3 regions of the Silvimonas iriomotensis genome follow, and region 3 is predicted to be linked to each of the others. Evidence: predicted binding sites of a transcription regulator. Region 3 holds the regulator's gene; each other region holds the start of a gene.
What was found. Region 3 encodes sigma-54, which starts transcription at its own class of promoters, with help from an activator protein. Its sites were predicted from a motif close to CTGGCACGCTTCATGCTT; they were not measured.

Region 1: a site for sigma-54 is predicted at 3,048-3,065, ahead of glnL (nitrogen regulation protein NR(II)). Genes of this name have one in related genera too.
Region 2: a site for sigma-54 is predicted at 4,826-4,843, ahead of flgJ (flagellar assembly peptidoglycan hydrolase FlgJ). Genes of this name have one in related genera too.

The regions. Positions count from the first base shown of each region.
Region 1 is NZ_BMLX01000003.1:333,160-340,044, reverse strand. It holds gene IEX57_RS13090 (sensor domain-containing diguanylate cyclase) at 1-1,284, shown strand, start outside; gene IEX57_RS13085 (HAD-IA family hydrolase) at 1,374-1,997, shown strand; gene IEX57_RS13080 (Rdx family protein) at 2,025-2,309, shown strand; gene IEX57_RS13075 (DUF4124 domain-containing protein) at 2,336-2,821, shown strand; gene glnL (nitrogen regulation protein NR(II)) at 3,158-4,255, shown strand; gene ntrC (nitrogen regulation protein NR(I)) at 4,252-5,661, shown strand; gene IEX57_RS13060 (pyrimidine 5'-nucleotidase) at 5,816-6,487, opposite strand; gene IEX57_RS13055 (CBS domain-containing protein) at 6,568-6,885, opposite strand, start outside.
Region 2 is NZ_BMLX01000001.1:450,546-457,430, reverse strand. It holds gene flgL (flagellar hook-associated protein FlgL) at 31-1,410, opposite strand; gene flgK (flagellar hook-associated protein FlgK) at 1,548-3,740, opposite strand; gene flgJ (flagellar assembly peptidoglycan hydrolase FlgJ) at 3,872-4,789, opposite strand; gene IEX57_RS02030 (flagellar basal body P-ring protein FlgI) at 5,061-6,170, opposite strand; gene IEX57_RS02025 (flagellar basal body L-ring protein FlgH) at 6,187-6,879, opposite strand.
Region 3 is NZ_BMLX01000006.1:124,415-131,299, forward strand. It holds gene IEX57_RS17620 (monovalent cation:proton antiporter family protein) at 1-595, opposite strand, end outside; gene IEX57_RS17625 (KpsF/GutQ family sugar-phosphate isomerase) at 745-1,722, shown strand; gene kdsC (3-deoxy-manno-octulosonate-8-phosphatase KdsC) at 1,745-2,263, shown strand; gene lptC (LPS export ABC transporter periplasmic protein LptC) at 2,273-2,857, shown strand; gene lptA (lipopolysaccharide transport periplasmic protein LptA) at 2,886-3,398, shown strand; gene lptB (LPS export ABC transporter ATP-binding protein) at 3,395-4,162, shown strand; gene IEX57_RS17650 (RNA polymerase factor sigma-54) at 4,206-5,618, shown strand; gene hpf (ribosome hibernation-promoting factor, HPF/YfiA family) at 5,710-6,039, shown strand; gene ptsN (PTS IIA-like nitrogen regulatory protein PtsN) at 6,252-6,725, shown strand; gene hprK (HPr(Ser) kinase/phosphatase) at 6,706-6,885, shown strand, end outside.

The sequences.
Region 1 (6,885 bases), on a different contig from region 3:
ACCGCGCAACTGACCGGGCTGGGCATGGCCTGGCGCATGGGGCTGGCAGCGGCCGCGCTGGATGCCTTGCAGGCCTGGCTGGCCATGCGCGCCTGGCGCATTCATGAAACCCGCCATCACGCCAATTTTTTACGCCAGCCGCAGGATCTGATCTGGTTCTGGTTCTGGGTATGTACGGTGCCGGCGCTGGCCACCGCCCCGTTCATGACCTTGCTGCAATGGAGCTGCCACGCGCTGCAAGACCCGTCCCTGAGCGGCGTGGCGCGTCATTTCCTGATGCTGGTGTTATCCAACATTGCCGGCATCTTGCTGGCCACCCCGGTTTATGTGCTCTGGCGTGATCGCGGCCGCTGGGACCTGCGCTGCAATGCCCTGCGCCACTTGTGGCCGGTGGCGCTGATCGGCCTGATTCTGGCGGGCGCCTTGCTGATCTACCCGCCCGCCCTGGCCTTGCTGTTGCCGGTGCTGCTGGCGACCACGGTGCGCTTTCGTCTGCCCGGCATGGTGGTTGCCATGCTGGCCACTGCGGTGATTATCTCTGCCGCGACGGTGTTTCATATCGGCCCGTTCGTGCACGGCGACTCGTTGATGGTGTTCATCAACCTGCAGCTGTTCCTGTTCTCGACCACCATCATGCTGCAGTACCTGGCGCTGGCGCAGGAGCTGATCAAGCGTCACCGCGTGCAACTGGAGTCTGAAGTCGCCGCCCGTACCGAGGCCCTGGCGCAGGCCAACGAGCGCCTGAAAGAACTGGCCACCACCGACGAGCTGACCGGTGCGCCCAACCGCCGTGAATGGCAACGCCGTTGCGCCCAGGCCGTGCTGATGGCCCGCCGCCAGGACACGCCGTTGTCGATCCTGCTGCTGGATCTGGATCACTTCAAAATGGTCAACGATACCCACGGCCACCTGGTCGGGGACTTGATGCTGCGCGCCGTGGCCAATACCTGCCGCGAGACCCTGCGCGCCAGTGACAGCTTCGGGCGCTGGGGTGGCGAGGAATTCGTCGTGGTCCTGCCTGATACCTCGCTGGCCGACGCCGAACAAGTGGCAGAGAAACTGCGCATTGCCATCGCTGCCACGCATGTGCCGCTGGATGGCGGTTTGTACGTGCGCATTACGTCCAGCATGGGCGTCGCCCGCCTGCGCCCCAGCGACAACGACCTGGATGACCTGCTGACCCGGGCCGATCACGCGCTTTACCACGCCAAGGAATACGGCCGGAACCGCGTGGTGCTGGAAACCGAACTGCCGGCCAACGATTTACCGGCAAAGCACGGATAACCGGCCGCCCCTGCCCGCCCCTTGCCCTGCGCAACCACGCTCATCCTGGCTACAATAACGGTCCCATCCGCATAACCCGGCTTTGACCCATGAGCGTGCGTGCAGTTGTTTTCGATTTTGGCGGCGTCCTGTTTGACTGGAACCCGGAGTACCTCTACAGCAAGCTGATTCCCGATGCCGCGGAACGCCAGTGGTTCTTGCAGCATGTCTGCAATGGCGACTGGAACCTGCAGCAAGACGCGGGCCGCACGCTGGCCGATGCCACAGCGGCACTCATCGCGCAGTACCCGGATCACGCCGAACTCATCCGCGCCTTTTATGGCCGCTGGCCAGAGACGCTGGCCGGCGTCCTGCCTGAAGGCATCAAGCTGATGGAAGACCTGGAACAGGCCCAGGTGCCGCTGTACGGCCTGACCAACTGGTCTGACGAGACCTTCCCTTACGCTTGGGAGCACTATCCGTTTTTGCATCGCTTCAAGGACATCGTGGTGTCCGGCCGGCTCAAGATCGTCAAACCTGATGCCGCCATCTACCACGAGATGTTCCGCCGCATTGCCAAAGACCTGCCCGACCTGCAACCGGCCGAACTGGTATTTATTGACGATAACGCGGCCAACGCACAGGCGGCTCGCGCGTTAGGCTGGCATGGCATTCATCATGTCAGCGCGGCAAAGACCGAAGCCGCCCTGCGTGAACTGGGCCTGACTTTCTGATCCAACCGTTCTTGACCGGAGCAACCCATGGCAACCGCGACCCGCGTGAGCATTCTTTACTGCACGCAATGCAACTGGCTGCTGCGTTCTGCGTGGCTGGCGCAGGAACTGCTGTCGACTTTTGCTGACGAACTGGGCGAAGTGGCTTTGCAGCCCGGTACCGGTGGCGTGTTTGTCGTGCAGTGCGGCGATCAGGTGATCTGGGACCGTAAAGTGGAAGGCCGTTTTCCTGAAGCCAAAGAATTAAAACAGCGCGTTCGTGATTTGATCGCGCCAGACCGGCCGCTTGGTCATAGTGACCGCCCGAGCTGAACGAGGCTGTGTTAAGGTTCCGCCCCATGTCCAGTTTTCCCGTTTTCCGTTTTGCCGCCCTGACTACGCTGGCCCTGCTGGCCGCGTCTGCCTACGCCGACATTTACAAGTCTGTCGATGCCGACGGCCGCGTCACGTTCTCCAACATTCCCATGAAGGGCGCGGTCAAGGTGTATACCGACCCCATCCCCATGGGCAGCAGCAAGGTGCATGGCAAATCGGGCGGCGGCAGCAAAGTCACCGCCCCCAGCCCGGCTGATTTTCCGCGCGTGGATGCAGCCACCCAGAAATCCCGCGATACCAACCGCCGCCAGATTCTGACTGACGAGCTGGCCACCGAACAGCAAGCGCTGTCTGATGCCCGCAAGGCGCTGGCCGATGCCCAGACCAGCACCGATGCCCAGAACAATCCGCAAAAGTATCAGGAGCGGGTCTCCCGCCTGCGGGACAACGCCACCCTGCACGAGAAAAACGTAGCCGCCTTGCAACAGGAAATGGCGCGCGACCGCTGATCCGCACCTTTGTATCTGCCCAAACGCCCGCCTTTGCGGGCGTTTTGTTTTGTATCGCCCGGTTTTGATTCCTGCCGCGCCCCATCCTGAACCACGTTCCTCACCGACCAACGCCAGATTGATCCCCATACGGGGGCAATGCACCAGTTCGAACCCTATAATGCACCGTATAAGTGCATTGTCTGGTTTGCAGGCGCCCAAATATCCATTTGTGGCGTGTCTGGGGCTGGCCCGCTAATTGCTTAATCATCCCGCATGAAAGAAGCGGCGGGCCGTCACAAGCGACCACGCCAGGCTTCGCGCCTGATTGATCCACGTTTTCATAGACCGCACCCTATGACCAAAAGCCCTATTCCTGCCATTTTTGCCGGACTGGAATTTCTTGATGCGGCGGTATTGGCCACGCGCGACGACGGCGCGCTGGTCTATTACAACCCTGCCGCAGCAGATTTTCTGGGCTTGCGTGACGACTGCCTCGGCATGGCGCTGACAGAGTGTCTGGGCCCCGAGAACCCCGTCGCCCAGGCACTGGCCAATGCCAGCATCAACAACATCAGCCTGACCGAGCACGAAATTGCGCTCAACACCACGCATGGCGAGGTGTATGTCTCGCTGACCGCCAGCCCGATTGAATGCGCTGAAGCGGCGGCGATGGCGGAAATCCGCCAGATTGATCAGCAACGCAAGATCGCCAACGAGGAGCGCCTGCAAGCACAGCAGCAGGCCAACCGTGAGCTGATCCGCAACCTGGCGCACGAGATCAAGAACCCGCTCGGCGGCATTCGCGGCGCGGCGCAGTTGTTGTCGCGTGAATTGCATGACCCGCAACTGAAGGAATACACGCAGGTCATCATCGAGGAATCACAGCGCCTGCAAAGCCTGCTTGACCGCTTGTTGACGCCGCATCGCTTGCCGCAACTGGCGGAGTTGTCGATCCACGAAGTGCTGGAACGCGTACGCAGCCTGATGCTGGCCGAGACGCCCAATGGCCTGGCGATCAAGCGCGACTATGACACCAGCCTGCCGTCGTTGATTGGCGATCGCGAACAACTGATCCAGGCCGTCCTCAACATCATGCGCAACGCCATCCAGGCCATGGACGGCGTGGGCGAGATCATGCTGCGCACGCGGGTGGCGCGTCAGGTCACGCTGAACCGTCAGCGCTACCCGATCGCCATCCAGCTGCAGATCATCGACAACGGCCCGGGGATTCCCGAGCACCTGAAAGAAACGCTGTTTTACCCGCTGGTGTCCGGCCGGCCAGGCGGAACAGGGATCGGCCTGCATCTGGCGCACACCTTTATCAACCAGCATCACGGCACCATCGATTTCGACAGCCGCCCCGGTTATACCTGTTTCAACATGCTGCTGCCGCTCAATGGCTGGCAGGGATTTGACAAGACAACTACAACCAAAGCCACGGAGCATCCATGAGTACTGTCTGGGTCATCGACGACGATCGTTCCATTCGATGGGTCTTCGAAAAAGCGCTCGCTCGTGAAAACATCGCACACGCGTCTTTCGCCTCCGCTACCGAAGCCCTGGCCCGTCTGGGCCGTGAAGTACCCGAAGCCATCGTGTGCGATATCCGCATGCCCGGCGAATCGGGCCTGACCTTTCTGGAACTGGTCAAAAAGGATTATCCCGGCTTGCCGGTCATCATCATGACCGCGCATTCAGACCTGGAAAGCGCCGTTTCGGCCTTCCAGGGGGGCGCATTTGAATACCTGCCCAAGCCGTTTGACGTGGACCAGGCCATTGCCCTGATCCAGCGTGCGCTGCAAGAAGGCGCGCGCCAGGGCGGTACGGAAGAAGCGCCGGTCTCCAACCCGGATATCCTGGGTCAGGCACCGGCCATGCAGGACGTGTTCCGCGCCATTGGCCGGCTGTCGCAATCGGCCGCCACAGTGCTGATCACCGGTGAATCCGGCGCGGGTAAAGAACTGGTGGCACGCGCCTTGCATCGCCACAGCCCGCGTTCGGCCAAGCCGTTCATTGCCATCAACACGGCAGCGATTCCCAAAGACTTGCTGGAGTCAGAACTGTTCGGCCACGAACGCGGTTCGTTCACCGGCGCCGAGGCCCGTCGTCAGGGCCGCTTTGAGCAAGCCGAAGGCGGCACGCTGTTTCTGGATGAAATCGGTGATATGCCGGCGGACCTGCAAACGCGTCTGTTGCGGGTGCTCTCTGACGGGTATTTCTACCGCGTCGGCGGTCAGGCGCCGATCAAGGCCAATGTGCGCGTGATTGCCGCCACCCACCAGAATCTGGAAGAGCGCGTCAAACAAGGCGCATTCCGGGAGGACTTGTTCCACCGCCTGAACGTGATCCGTCTGCGCCTGCCGGCGCTGCGTGAACGCCGTCAGGATATTCCGCTGCTGGCCCGCCACTTCTTGTCCCGTTCTGCGGCAGAACTGGGCGTGGAATCCAAACGCCTGTCTGAAGACGCCATGACGGCGCTGAGCAACTTCAGCTTCCCGGGCAACGTGCGGCAACTGGAAAACCTGTGCCACTGGATCACCGTGATGGCGCCGGGTGCGATTGTTGAAGCGGGCGATTTGCCGCCGGAAATCAACGAAAGCCCGGAAACGCTGGATGGCGTGACCCTGGTTGGCGGAGGCGACTGGCGCGCTGCGCTGGCGGCCGATATTGGTGGGCGTCTGGCCAAAGGCGAGAGCCGCGTGCTGGACGAGATCATGCCTGCCTTTGAGCGGACAGTCATCGAAAGAGCGCTGGCACATACTGGCGGCAAACGGATTGAAGCGGCAGAATTGCTGGGATGGGGTCGCAATACGCTGACCCGCAAGATCCAGGAACTGGGTATGGATGACGAAGTGTAAACGGTTCGTTTTGCGCACCTGCCAGTACGTGGGGCGCATCGTTTACGCGCGACGGGGCGACGCAAGCATGGGCGCCGCCCCGAAGAGGCCGGGAAACCGGCCCTTTGTTTTTTGTGCCTTGCCGCGCGCCACGCACGCGCCAGCCCTGCCCCGGTTACAAGCCGACCGCGCCGGCCAGTTGCCGCCAGTGCTGCGGCAATGCATCCAGCCGCCGCAGCAGCACATCCACACTGGCATGCCCCCGCCGGTGCGGCCGCAACCAGACCGTCTTCATGCCCAGCCGCCGCGCCATGCGCAGGTTATCCAGCGAGTCTTCCACCAGGATGCACTGCGCCGGTTGCAGGTGGTAACGCCGCAAAATATGGCGAAACGCGGCCGGCTGTGGCTTGGGGCTGAAGCGGCCATGCTCAATGGCATGAATCCCGGCAAACTCACGCTCAATCCCCAAGCCCTTCACCATGGCCTCGGCATAGCGGCGCGCGCCATTGGTAAACAAGATCTTGCGCCCTGGCAGGCGGGCCAGGGTGCGGCGCAGACCCGGCATCGGGTGATATTGCGCGGTCAGCTCTGCCAGCGGGTGAGACGCGGCCAGAAAATCATGCGCCTTGATTGCATGCGGATAATGGCGCAACAAGCCCAGCAACGTCGCCCCGTAGCGGTGCCAGTAACCGGTACGCAGGGTGGTTGCGGTGTCGGCATCCACGCCCAGCATCTGCTCCATATAACGGTTCATGGCCGCGTCAATCACCGGGAAAGCGTGGCGGCTGGCGTTGTGCAGCGTGTTATCCAGATCAAATAGCCACACCGGGTAGCGAGAGGCGTGCATGCAACTCCATCAAGGTTGGATACGGCTCATGAAAAAAGCCGGCACTGGCCGGCTTTTTTTAAGCTGCACCCTGGCGCCAATCATGCAGCCATGGGTGAAGAGCGGCCGTGTATATAGCTTTCCAGCTGTTCAATCTGGAACTCTTGCTCGGCAATGGTTTCGCGGACCAGATCACCAATCGACAACAAGCCGATCAGCTCATCCTGGGCGTTGACCACCGGCAAGTGGCGAATGCGCTTGTCGGTCATGATCGCCATGCATTCTTCGACCGAGGCCTCCGGTGTGACACAGATCAGCCTGGACGTCATGATCTCTGATACCGGCGTACCGGCCGAAGTCTTGCCCATCAGCACCACTTTGCGGGCGTAATCGCGCTCAGAAAAAATGCCTGCCAGCTT
Region 2 (6,885 bases), on a different contig from region 3:
CCCTCTGGGTGATCAGAGGTTCCTGGGTGATCAGGAGATGTACTGGAACAGACTCAACCCGGCCACTTTGGAATACGTCTGACGTGCTGCTTCCAGCGTGGTCTGGTTTTGGGTGAAATCGCTGATGGTCTTGGCGTAATCCAGACCATTCAGGTCAGAGATGGTCGAGCTATACGCCAGGTTCAAATTGGAATTGGTCGATTGCTGCTGGGTCGATTCTTTTTGCCAGGCGCCAATGCTGGCGTTCACTGTCACCACGTTGTTCAGCGAGTTGCTCAAGGCAGAGATCACGCTGTTCAACTGGTTCTGGAACGCTGCTTGCGCCGTACCGGAGGTATCGGTGGCGTAATTGGTCAGCGCGTTCGAGAAATTCTTGATGGTGGTGAACAAGTCCTGGTTGGTACTGGCCGCCACATTGAAGCTGTCGCCGGCCTTGGGCGTGCCGGTCATGTTGATGCTGGCGCCAAAGTTCCAGTTGGCGATCAAGGGCGTGGCCGGATCACCGGGCTGCTGCGACAACTGGATATCCCCACCGTCGTTGTACGTGCGCGGATAAGCGCCGGTACGCGCGCCGGAGGCCGTGTAGTCATAGCCATCCAGCAACGACTTGTTGTAGTTGGGGTTGGCCGTGCCATTGGGCAGCGTTTGCAGGTTGTCGACAATATCGTAAGTCACCGTGGGCGGGGCCGACGGGTCCGTCGCATTGGGCTGCGTCTGGAAAACGATATTGAAGTTCTGATCGTTGGTGGTGGAGTTCCACTGCGCCTTGTTCAGCACCGTACCAGCGCCGATCAGGCCGGTGCCGGTATTGGTCGTGGCGGCGGTATCGGTAAACGTGCCATTGCCGTTCTTGATCTGCTGGAACACTTGCGAGCCTGCCAGCGAGGTCGGCAGATCGCGCGAGGCGGAAATCTGCACCTGGCGCTGACCCTGGTCGCCGTTGTACACCACGTTGCCAAAGCTGGATTCAGTAAACGGTTTGACGTCGCCCTTGTAGCCAGAGAACAGATACTGGCCGCTGCCGTCGGTGGCATTGGCCAGACCCAGCAACTGCTGGTAGTTGCCCAGCAATTGCGAGTTGATGGCCTGCTTGTCAGAACCGGTTTGCGAGGCGTTGCCGGCCTCGATGGCCAGCGACTGGATATTCTGGATGGCGGTAATGATGGAGCTGATGTTCGAGCCTTGCAGTTGCAGGGCCGAATCCGCCGATTGCGCGTTGGTGTTGTATTGCGTGGTCAGGTCTTGCGCCTGGGTCACATTCAACAGGCGTGCAGAACCCACCGGATCATCCGCAGGTGTCAGGATTTTCCGACCCGTCGACAGCATTTGCTGCAGCTGGTTTTGCTGATAGGTCAGGGTATCCAGGTTCTGGGTGTTCAGATTGTAGATGGTGCTGGTTGCAATACGCATGTTTCTAACCCCTGGCGCGGCGGGCCGGTGAATGCACGGCAGCCCGTCTTTTTGCGACAACTGGTGCTGGCGGTAAGTTCAGCGCGCCAGCCGTAACCGGCGCATCACTTTCAGATATCGGCAAGTGCCGCCAAAACTTAACCGATATTCACGATCGACTGGAATGCTTCCTGCGCGATCTGGATCACCTTGCTGGCAGCCTGATACGCCTGCTGGTAACGCAACAGATTGGCGGCTTCTTCATCCAGGTTCACCCCGGCCAGAGAATCACGCGCCGTCTGCGCATTGGTCAGCACGGTGGTCTGGGCTTGCGACATCACCTGAATCTGGTTGGTCTCGGTACCGATGTTGGACACCATATTGCTATAGGCATCCTGATAGGTCACAGAGCCGTTCAGCAGCAGTTTGCTGGTTTGCAGCTTGCCCAGTGCCAGCGCATTGCGGTTATCCGACGTACCGGCCACGGTGGGGCCAACGCTGATGGTGTCGCCCGTTGCCGGTGTGCCGTTCAGCACCATGTTCCAGCCGTTGTAGCTCACCGTCATGCCTGCGGTATAAGTTTGCGCCGCGGTGGTCACACCGGTGGTGCTATCGGTCAGCGTAAAGGTGGTCGGTGAGGTAAACGACAGCGTCACCGGGTTCTTTACCGCCGGATTGAGCGAGCCACTGGTGGTCGAGGTCGGCGGGGTATCCACCGTCGGCTGGGTCAGCGTCACGCTGCCGGTGTTATTGATGTTGGCCGTCGCCGTCATCGGCGCAGCCGCCGCCACCAGCGACGGATCAGTGGTCGCCACCGACAGATTGGAAATCACATTGGCGACCGGCTGGATATTGAAGCTGTCACCGGTGTTCATGGTGCCGCTGGAGATGTTGACCAGAAAGCCATCCGTACCGACCGGGCCGGCCGCAACCTGCGCTGCGGTAAACGTGGTCTGGGTGTTGTCAGACAGGCGCGTCAGCGTGTAATTGGTGCCGTCGTAGCTGAACTTGTAGTTGCTGGTGGTCAGCTTGGTGGCATCGCCGATATAGCCGGACAACTGCGCGTTGCCGGTATTGAGCGAGTTGGCATTGACCGAGCCCAGCGCAGGCGGGAAGGTAAATGTCCCGGTGCCCGAGGCCGCCGGCGTGCTGCCCGACTGCAATGTGACGCCCAGCGCGGTGAAGCCGGCAGTCATCTGTGCGCCGGTAATCGTCGCGGTAGAGTTATCCGTCATCCGCGTCAGCGTGTAATTGCCGGTGGTGCTGTCATACGCCAGCGAGAAATCAGACTGCGGCGTGGGCGACGAGGCCGTCGGCAGGCTCACATTGACGTTCACGCCGTTGACGTTGGCGGTGAAGCTGGATGCTGCCTGATAAGAAAAAATGTTCTGACCGATATTGCCGTTCAGATCCTGCCCCGCTTTTTGCTGGGCGTTAAAGGTCTGCGCCAGGCCAATGGCGGTCAGGTTCAGCGTGTTCTGCGCCAGCGTCAGCGAGTTGTTACGGAAATCGAGCAAGCCTTGCAGACTACCGCCTGCCAGCGAGTTGTCCGGCAGGTACACGGTCGTGTTGTTGAGCTTGTACGCGACCGAAATATTCTGCGGATTGGATGGCGATTGCACCGCCGCCAGCTGGAACGCCGTGCCGTTCACCACCACGTTCTGCCCATTACCGATGAACACGTTCATGGTGCCGTCGCTATTGGTGACGGTGGTGGCTTTCACGTACTGGTTCAGGTTCTGCACCAGTTCATCACGCTGATCCATCAAGTCATTGGGCGGCTGGCCAGAGTTACCCAGCACCGAAATCTGCGTGTTCAGATTGGCAATCTGCGAGGTAATGGCGTTGATGTTGCTCACCGTATCGGTGATCTGGCCATTGGTGGTGGATGCCTCTTGCTGCAGTTCCGTGTTGAACGTCTGAAACCGCGATACCAGCGTCTGCGCAGAGGTCAGCATGGCGGTACGGGACGGCGAATCGGACGGGTTGCTCGACACGCCCTGCACCGAGGTGAAGAAATCCTGCAGCGCCGGCGACACGCCCGCGGTCGGATCAGCCACGATGTTGTCGATATCCTGCAATTGCGACAGATACGAAGTCAGATAACTGTTCTGCGATGTCGCCGATTGCAGGTTTTTGGTCAGGAACTGGTCATATGCGCGCTTGATGGTATCGACCTGAACACCCATGCCGACAAAGCCGCTCCCCGTTTGCTGCGGGTACACGGCGCTTTGCACGATGCTCTGGCGCGAATAGCCGGGCGTGCTGGCGTTGGCGATATTGTGGCCGGTTGTCACCAGACCCAGATTCGCCGCGTTCAGACCCGATACGCCGATACTGAAAACACTCATTGTCCTGCTCCGTTACTTGTTCGCGGCGGTTGGTATGACCACAACCGGCGCTTTACCTGATATCGGCCATCTGACCTGAATCTTGATTACCAGGACGGGGAAACTCACCCGTGACCATCACTCACAACCGCTCAGGCGTTGCCTGAACCAGCCATCTGTTTTTGCACCCTTGCCGCCACCACAGCCAGCTTGCCGGCGTAGTACGGATCTGTGGCGTAGCCCTTGGACTGCAACGCCGTGCCATAGCTTTTGGCATCACTGCCTGAGCCGACCGCATCACTGAAACGCCTCTTGATGATGCTGGCGTAATCGCTCATGGCATCTGCGTAAGAGTCATACGCCCGGAATGTTTCCGTCTTCTTTTGCGGCACACCGTTCACGTATTCCGTGGTGGTGACATCTGCCGTCTTGCCTTGCCAATCCTTGCCGGCCTTCACGCCAAACAAGTTGTGCGTATCCTGGCCGGAGGCGTCGGTCAGCGGCTTCTTGCCCCAACCGGTTTCTAGCGCAGCCTGCGCCACCAGCACATGCGGCGACACCCCCAGCGTGGCACTGGCCGACCTGGCCGCGTTGCCGATCTTGTCGATGAATGACGCGGTATTGCCGCCGTCACCGGCATCTTTTGCCGCCCCGGTTGCCGCCGTTGCCGCTTTGCCTGTCAGCGTGCTGCTCTTGCCAAACGGGTTGGGCGGCGTGTGCCAGGCCTGTTTCAACAGCGACGGGTCTTGCTGAATACTGATCTGCCGCACGATGGCATCCGCCAACCCCACCCCGCCGTGCGCCGACATGTTCGCCGCGATCTGCTCGTCATACATGCTGCGAAACATGCTGGACGCAGGCGAGCTGGAAAGCGTGTCGTACTGCGGCGTAGCGTCGCGCATGGACTTGAGCATCTGTTGCATCAGCAAGGCTTCAAACTGCTGCGCCACCGCTTTGACACCGGCTTTAGAACCAGTGTTGGCGGTCTGCCGCAACGCAGCGATGCTGTTCGGATCAGAAGCTAAGGCTTGCGCGAGGTTGCTACGGCTGGCCGGGCTGTCTAACGTCATGTGGCTCGATTCGGCTAAGGGTCTTTAGCTGTAAAGAAGCAAGCACTGTGCCAGAGGGGTAAGTGGTTGATGGAACGGTAGCTTTAGACTGCCGCCGAGCCGCCGGCCCGGCACACCAGCAACGCCACAAACACTCGCCGGCCAAGCGCACACGCAGACATGAGAAGCCGGCACAACCCACTCCGGCGGGAGTTGTGCCAGACCCCAGGACAAAAAAAACCCGACCCCGGGGGTGGGTCGGGCCTGATGGACGCGGCGGGGGGATGCCGCGTCAGATCACCTCAAGGTCTGCCTTGAGGCTGCCGGCCGCCTTCATGGCTTGCAAGATGGCCAGCAAATCCTGGGGTGTAGCGCCAACTGCGTTCAACGCGCGGACCACGTCACGCAGGTTGGATGCCTTGGGCAGGCGCACAATACCGCCCTTGTCGGCTTCAATCTGGATATCCGCATTCTGCACGCGGGCCGTGCGGCCACCCGCCAGCGGCCCCGGCTGGACCACGGTATTCATGGCGGCAATGGTCACGGTCAGATTGCCATGCGCAACAGCGCACGGATCAACCTGCACTGCCTGGTTCATCACGATTGAACCCGTGCGGGCATTGATGATGACCTTGGCGGCCACCTCTGCCGGCGTGACATCCAGCCCTTCCAGACGGGCCAGGAAAGACACGCGCTGGTTGGCGTCTTCCGGCGCCCGCACCTGGATCACCCGGCCATCCTGCGCCGAGGCGATCGGGCCAAACTGGTTATTGATGGCGTTGACCATATTGCTGGCGGTGGTGAAGTCGGTGTGCAGCAGTTCCAGCTGTACAAAGTCACCCTGCCCCACGCCACCGGGCACCGAGCGTTCTACCGTGGCGCCGTCCGGAATCCGGCCCGTGGCCAGTTGATTGACCTGCGTGCTGGAACCACCGGCAGAAGCGCCCGCCCCGGCCACCACCACGTTGCCTTGCGCCATGGCGTAAATCTGGCCGTCCACACCTTTCAGCGGGGTCAGCACCAGCGTGCCGCCGCGCAGTGATTTGGCATTACCGATCGACGAAACAGTGACATCAATCGGCTGACCCGGGCGGGAGAACGCCGGCAGGTTGGCCGTCACTGTAACGGCAGCGACGTTCTTCAGTTGCAGGTTGCCGCCGGAGGGCACCTGGACGCCCAGGTTGTTCAGCATGTTGATCACGGATTGCACCGTGAATGGCGTTTGCGTGGTCTGGTCACCGCTGCCGTCCAGACCTACCACGAGACCGTAACCCACCAGCTGGTTGGGGCGCACGCCGGCAATACTGGCCAGGTCACGTACCTTGTCGGCCCGGGCTGCACCTGCAGCCAGCAGCATCAAGGCACACAGGGCAAAGCGCTTGAAGATGGTCATCGTATTCATGATTTCACGCGCACTCTCAGTAAGGCATCACGCTCAGGAAAAAGCGCTGCAGCCAGCCCATGGTCGTGGCATCGGCCAGCGCGCCCACGCCCAGTTGTTCAATCCGGGCATCAGCCACTTTGGTCGACGGAATGGTATTGCCGGCCTGGATGTCGGTCGGGTTGATGATGCCGGTCAGCCGCAAGGTATTCACATGACCGTTGATGGCGATCTGTTTTTCGCCGCCAATCTGCAGGTTGCCGTTGGGCAAGACCTCGATCACCGTGGCCGAGAGCGAGCCGGTAAAGGTGTTGGTGTTGTCGGTAGAACCATTGCCGGCAAACTTGTTTTCGTTGCTGGTGTTCATTGTGGCGCCCATGAACTCGCGCAGATAACCCGGCATGCCCGGCAAGGAGCCACTGCCACTCAGCGACAAGGTGCCCTTGCGGTCGGTGGAAGTATCCACCTTGTTGGTGGCGGAGAGGTTTTCCGCAATGGTAATGGTCAGCACATCGCCCAGGCGTTTGGCGGTGCGCTCTTCAAACAGCTGGCGGGAGTTGGCAGTCTGGAAAATCGAACCCTGGTTGTAGTTCGATTGCAGGGCCGGTTCTGGCCGGATGGTGGTCGGCCCGGTCACAATCGACTTGGGTTGCACCACGGCACAGGCCCCCAGCGACAACGTCACCGCTGCCAGCGCCAGTCGTACCCATCGTGATCTTTTCACCGCCATGCTCGT
Region 3 (6,885 bases):
CCAGATTGAACCAGGGGCGCATCAGCTTCTGGCCCAGGTACAGCAGCAAGAACAGCACAACGCCGATCTTGAGCACCGCCAGCCCCAGCGCGTAGAACATCTCGCCAGGCGGCCGGCTCAGCGCGGGGGTCATGATCAGCATGGGCACCACCGCCAGATCCTGGAACAGCAGCACGCCCACCGCGTTCAGCCCATGTGGGGCATTCAACTCATTGCGCTCTGCCAGGAGCTTGGACACCATGGCGGTAGAGGACATCGCCAGCGCGCCGCCCAGCGCCATGCCGGTTTTCCAGTCGCCGCCGCCGATCAGCGTTACCGCGCAGACCAGCAAGGCCGTGGCCAGCACCTGGGTGAAGCCCAGGCCGAATACCACTTTACGCATTGCCATCAGCCGGGCGAGGTTAAATTCCAGGCCCAGGGTAAACATGAGGAACACCACGCCGAATTCAGCAAGATGTTCCGCGCCGGTCGAGGTATCGATAAATCCGAGCGCGTGCGGGCCGATCAACATGCCCACCACCAGATAACCCAGCATGGCCGGCAGTTTCAGACTCCGGCACGCAACAACCGTCAGGACGGCTGCGGCCAGCAGCAAAAGAAGCGATGAGAGGTGAATGGTGGCTCCCGGCGGCGCTGGTTAACGAAAGAAGGGACACTGAGTATAGCTAAACAGCATACCGGCCAGCCTGTCTTGTCACAACGTCGCTAGCAGTTTTCGTGCCCGGTCTTTTATACTTGATCACCATGACATCTACAGATCTCACCCGTTTTCTGGATCGCGCCCGGCATGTACTGTCGATCGAGGCCACCGCGATCGGGAACATCGCCAGCAAACTTGATGCTGCTTTTGGCCAGGCCTGCGCGCTGATGCTGGCCTGCCAGGGCCGCATTGTCGTGACCGGCATGGGCAAATCCGGGCACATTGCCCGCAAGATTGCCGCGACCATGTCCAGCACCGGTTCACCCGCACTGTTCCTGCATCCGGCCGAGGCCGCGCACGGTGATCTGGGCATGATCACTGCCAATGATGTGGTCCTTGCGCTCTCCTATTCAGGGGAGTCCGACGAACTGCTGACCATTCTGCCCAGTATCAAGCGCCTGGGCGTACCGCTGATCGCCATGACCGGCAACGCCAAATCCACGCTCGCCCGTGAAGCGCAGATCTGGCTGGATTCCTCGGTCGAACAGGAAGCCTGCCCGCTCAACCTGGCCCCCACCGCCAGCACCACCGTGGCCTTGGCGCTGGGCGATGCCCTGGCGGTAGCCATGCTGGAAGAACGTGATTTCAGTGCAGAAGACTTTGCCCATTCACACCCCGGCGGCAGCCTGGGCCGGCGCTTGCTGGTGCGCGTCAGCGATGTGATGCGCCAGGGTGACGAGTTGCCGATGGTGCAGCTGGACACCCCGCTGCGCGACGCGCTGATGGAGATCAGCCGTAAAGGGCTGGGGATGACGGCTGTGATGGACGATCAGAACCGGCTGGCTGGTATTTTTACCGATGGCGACCTGCGCCGCGCCCTGGACCGGGGCGTTGACGTGCACCAGACCCGTGTACTTGAAGTCATGACACGCAACCCCATCACCATAGAAGCGGGCAAACTGGCTGCCGAAGCCGTCCGCATCATGGAAGAACGCCGAATCGGCGCCCTGCTGGTCACCACGGGTGGCCAACTCAGTGGTGCCTTGAACATGCACGATCTGCTGCGCGCCCGCGTGGTCTGACCGGCAAGAAACAGGACAAACAATGAATTCGCAAGCCGCAACCGCCGTGCGCCTGATGATTTTTGACGTAGATGGCGTCATGACCGACGGCAGCCTGTACTACACCGATGCCGGCGAGGAACTGAAAGCCTTCAACTCGCTGGACGGACACGGCATCCGCATGCTGCAGGACAGCGGCGTCAAGGTGGCCATCATTACCGGCCGCAAATCAAAACTGGTGGAACACCGCGCCCGCAATCTGGATATCGAACTCTTGTATCAGGGTGCCAGCGACAAACTGGCCACCTTTGCCGAACTGCTCGAAAAAACCGGCCTGACCCAGGAACAATGCGGCTACATGGGCGATGACGTGATCGATCTGCCGGTCATGCGCCGCGTGGCATTTGCCATTTCGGTGCCGGATGCGCCACACATTGTGCGCAGCAACGCCCACTATGTGACCGATGCACGCGCCGGGCACGGTGCAGTGCGCGAAGCCTGTGAAACCATCATGCAGGCCCAGGGCACGTTCGATGGCATCATGGCCTGGTATCTTCGGTAAGGACGTTTTGTGAACCGTTTGTCTTCGCGACTTCTGCCAGTTGTACTCATCCTTTTCCTGGCCTTGCTGGTCTGGGGCCTGAACACGGCCGCCACACTGCCTGCGCTGAATGACAAGCGCCTTGCCAACGAGCCCAACCTGATCGCCGAGCACTCGCATACCGTGCGCTTTAACGACAAAGGGCAGCCCTATCAGCGCCTGGATGCCGATAAAGCCAGCCATTACGAAGAAAATGACTCGGCCTGGTTCGAAAACCCGCACCTGGTCTCGACCATTCCCGGACAGCCCCGCGTTGATCTGGTCACCACCCGCGTACAGTCCATCAACCGCGGCGACAAGTTCTGGGCGCCCGATCCTGTAACCGTGACCCGCCAGCCGGATGAAAAACATGCCGAGATGGTCGTCAAGGGCTCGCAGGTCTGGTATCAACCCAAACCGGGCCTGGCCTGGTCCGAGGCGCCTGTCGTAGCGGACATGGGCAGCAACTATCACGCCAACGGGGTCGGCTTTCAGGCAGACATCACTGATCAGACCCTTCTTCTCAAATCCAGAGTGAGCACCCTTTATGTCCCTGCGCCACGCAGCAGCAAATAGCGCCCTTTTCGCCAGCCTGGCGCTGGCCATGGCTGTCGCATTTGCCTCGACCGCCGACCGCGAGAAACCGCTCAAGGTCGAGGCCGATTCGGCCACGTACGACCAGAAAACCAATACCGGCGTGTACACGGGCAACGTGATCGTGACGCAAGGCTCCATGACGCTGCGCTCTGACAAACTGACCGTGCACCAGGATGCCGACGGCATGCAGTATTCGCAAGGCGACGGCCGCCCGGTGAAATTCCGCCAGCAAGCCGACGATGGCGAATGGGTTGACGCCGAGTCCCTGCACTATGACTACAACCAGAAAACCGGCTTTCTGGTGCTGACCAACAAGGCCTGGGTACGCAAGGGCCAGAACGAGGTGTTCGGTGATGTCATCACCTACAACCTCAACACGGACCAGTACTCGGCCACCAGCAACAAAACCGGTGCAGGCCGGGTCAACGTGACCATTGTGCCCAAGAAGAAGGACGCCAGCGCCCCGGCCACGAAGCCGGCAGCCGCTGCGGCCAGCGATACCACAAGCGAGAAACAATGAGCGCCACTCCGACTCCCAACGGCCCCGTGACCCAGCCGCTGACCGCCTCCCTGAACGCCACTGGCCTGATGAAGCGTTATCGCAAGCGCACGGTCGTGCGTGATGTGTCGATCCGCGTTGATGCCGGCGAAGTTGTTGGTTTGCTGGGCCCTAATGGCGCCGGCAAAACCACCAGCTTTTACATGATCGTGGGCATGGTCGCGGCCGATGGCGGCCAGATCAGCCTCAACGGTCAGGACATCAGCCGTCTGCCCATGCATGAACGCGCGCAACTGGGTCTGGGCTATCTGCCGCAGGAAGCCTCCATCTTTCGCAAGATGACCGTGGCGCAAAACATCCTGGCCGTGCTGGAACTCAGAGAGAAAAACGCCGCGCGCCGGGCCGAGCGTCTGGAAGAGCTGTTGCATGAGCTGCACATTGCCCACCTGCGCGATAGCGGTGCCATGAGCCTGTCTGGTGGCGAGCGCCGCCGTGCCGAAATCGCCCGGGCGCTGGCGGCTGATCCGCGCTTCATTTTGCTGGATGAACCGTTCGCCGGCGTCGATCCGATCGCGGTGATGGATATCCAGCGCATCATTGCCTACCTGCGTGACCGCGGTATTGGCGTGTTGATTACCGATCACAACGTGCGTGAAACGCTGGGCATTTGTGATCGCGCCTACATCATTTCAGAAGGTGCGGTCATGGCCTCGGGCCACCCGGCCGAAATCATCGCCAACGAACAGGTACGCAAGGTGTACCTGGGCGAACACTTCCGGATGTAACGCGTATGTCCGCCGCACCGCCCCTGGCCCCCAGACCTGCCGCATGAAGCAATCCCTGCAACTGCGGCTGTCGCAGCAACTGAACCTTACCCCGCAACTGCAACAGTCGATCAAGCTGTTGCAGCTGTCCACGCTGGATTTCCAGACCGAGATTGAACGTTACCTGCTGGAAAATCCGTTGCTTGAACAAGACAGTGGCGGCAGCAGTTCTTCCGATTCAGCCGAGAGCACCAGCAGCACCGATTCCACCGACAGCACCACCACCAGCGACGACAGCTACGACGGTGGTGGCGACGATATGGAATGGGGCGGCGGTACGCGCAGCGGCGGCGACGATGAGGACGATTTTGATCCGGCCACCCAGGTGGCCCGTGAACTGACCCTGCGCGAATACCTGCTTGATCAGGCCGGCGTGTTGCGCCTGCCGGACCGCGATCACGCTGCTCTGGCGTTCATGATCGACGCCGTGGACGAAGAGGGATTTTTACCGTTCTCGCTGGAAGAATTACTGGAACAAATCCCGCCGGAGATCGTCTCTCAATTAGAACTTGAGATTGATGATCTGGCGGTCGCGCTGGCCCGGCTCAAGCAGTTTGACCCGGTCGGCGTGGGTGCCCGCAATACGGCGGAAGCGTTGTTTTTGCAGTTACGACAGCTTGAATCCACCCCTGCTTGCGAGTTGGCCCGACAAATCGTCGGACAGCATCTCGATTTATTGGCGGGGCGTGATTACACTAAGTTGAAAAGGTTACTGAAATGTGACGACGCGGCCCTCAAAGCCGCGCAAACCGTGATCACCAGTCTGAATCCACGCCCTGCAGCACAATGGGCGGCATTGACACCACGCTACGTTGTACCTGACGTACTGGTGCAAAAGATCAAGGGGCAATGGCAGGTGAGACTCAATCCAGCCGCGATGCCGCGGTTGCGTATCAATCAGGTGTACGCAGATATCCTGCAACGCAGCGAGGGCGGAGTGCTGGCGCGCGAACTGCAGGAAGCCAAATGGCTGGTCAAGAGCGTTCAACAACGCTTCGAGACCATCTTGCGTGTCGCCCAAGCCATCGTGGAGCGCCAGCGCGCGTTCTTCGAGCATGGCGAAGTGGCCATGCGGCCGCTGGTCCTGCGCGATATCGCCCTGGAACTCGACCTGCACGAGTCCACTGTCTCCCGCGTCACCACCCAGAAGTACATGGCCAGCCCGCGCGGCTTGCTGGAATTCAAATATTTCTTTGGCAGTCATGTCGATACCGAAGCCGGTGGCGAATGCTCGGCGACGGCGATCAAGGCACTGATTCGCCAGATGATCCAGAACGAAGACAAAACCCGGCCGCTGTCAGACAGCGCTATTGCCGACGCATTATCCGGGCAAGGGATCGTGGTTGCGCGACGAACCGTTGCCAAATACAGGGAGGGTATGAACGTTCCACCCGTTAACTTGCGCAAAAACCTGTAATCGCTTGGCCTGGAGCGGCTGGAAACAATCCAGCCAGCTGGGTTGCATCAGCCGCCCCTGGTTTTAATGGCTCAACCAGAAGGAGAATGCCATGAACCTCAACATCAGCGGACATCACGTCGAAGTGACCCCGGCCCTGCGGTCGTACCTGACCAGCAAGCTTGACCGGATAGTGCGGCACTTTGATCAGGTAGTAGACGTCAGCGCCATACTTTCTGTAGAGAAGTTACAACAGAAAGCGGATGTCACCGTGCGTGTGCGCGGCAAGGACATTCATGTTGAGGCAGTCGACAAGGACATGTACGCCGCTATTGACCTCCTTGTCGATAAACTGGACCGGCAGATCGTCAAACACAAAGAGTGCTTGATGGATCACCGTGGGGACGCCATCAAACATCAGCAAACGGTCGAAGAAGAGTGATTTTTTCGATATAAACCAAGCATCTTGATGCAACAAACGGGAACCCTGAAAACGGGTTCCCGTTTTTGTTTATGCCGTTGGGGCGGTACAATAGGATGAATTGAAAATGCAAACCGGACCGACGATCGCAGTTTTGGCGTTCGCGGTACCCTATCAATGGTGCGGCGCGACAATTGCGTGGCTGCCCACCAGGTCAGCGAGCCGGCTAAACGATGAGTCTGATTTCCAGAATCCTGCCTGCCAGCAACGTCTTTCTAGATATGGACGTGGGCAGCAAAAAACGGATATTCGAACAGGTAGGCATGCTGTTCGAGAACAGCCACGCCATTGCGCGCAGCGTCATTTTTGACAGCCTGTTTGCGCGCGAGAAACTGGGCTCCACCGGTCTGGGGCAAGGCGTGGCCATTCCGCACGGCCGCATCAAGGGCCTCAAGGAAGCCAGCGGCGCCTTTATCCGCCTGAAAAACCCGGTGCCCTTTGACGCGCCCGACGGCAAACCCGTGACACTGATCTTTGTGTTGCTGGTGCCGGCCGCCGCCACTGACCTGCACCTGCAGATCCTGTCCGAGCTGGCCCAGCTTTTCTCTGACAAGACCGTGCGCGATCAGCTTGCCAGCGCCAGCGATGTCGACACGGCTTTCAAGCTGATTTCCACCTGGGAACCGTATGCCGCAGATTACCGTTAGACAGTTATTCATCGATAACGCGGAAAAGCTCAGACTGACCTGGGTCGCCGGCCAGTCTGGCGCCAACAATCTGCTGACCAACGATGCCGCCGAACAAAAGCCGCGGCTGGCCCTGGTCGGGCATTTGAATTTCATTCACCCCAACCGCGTGCAAGTGTTG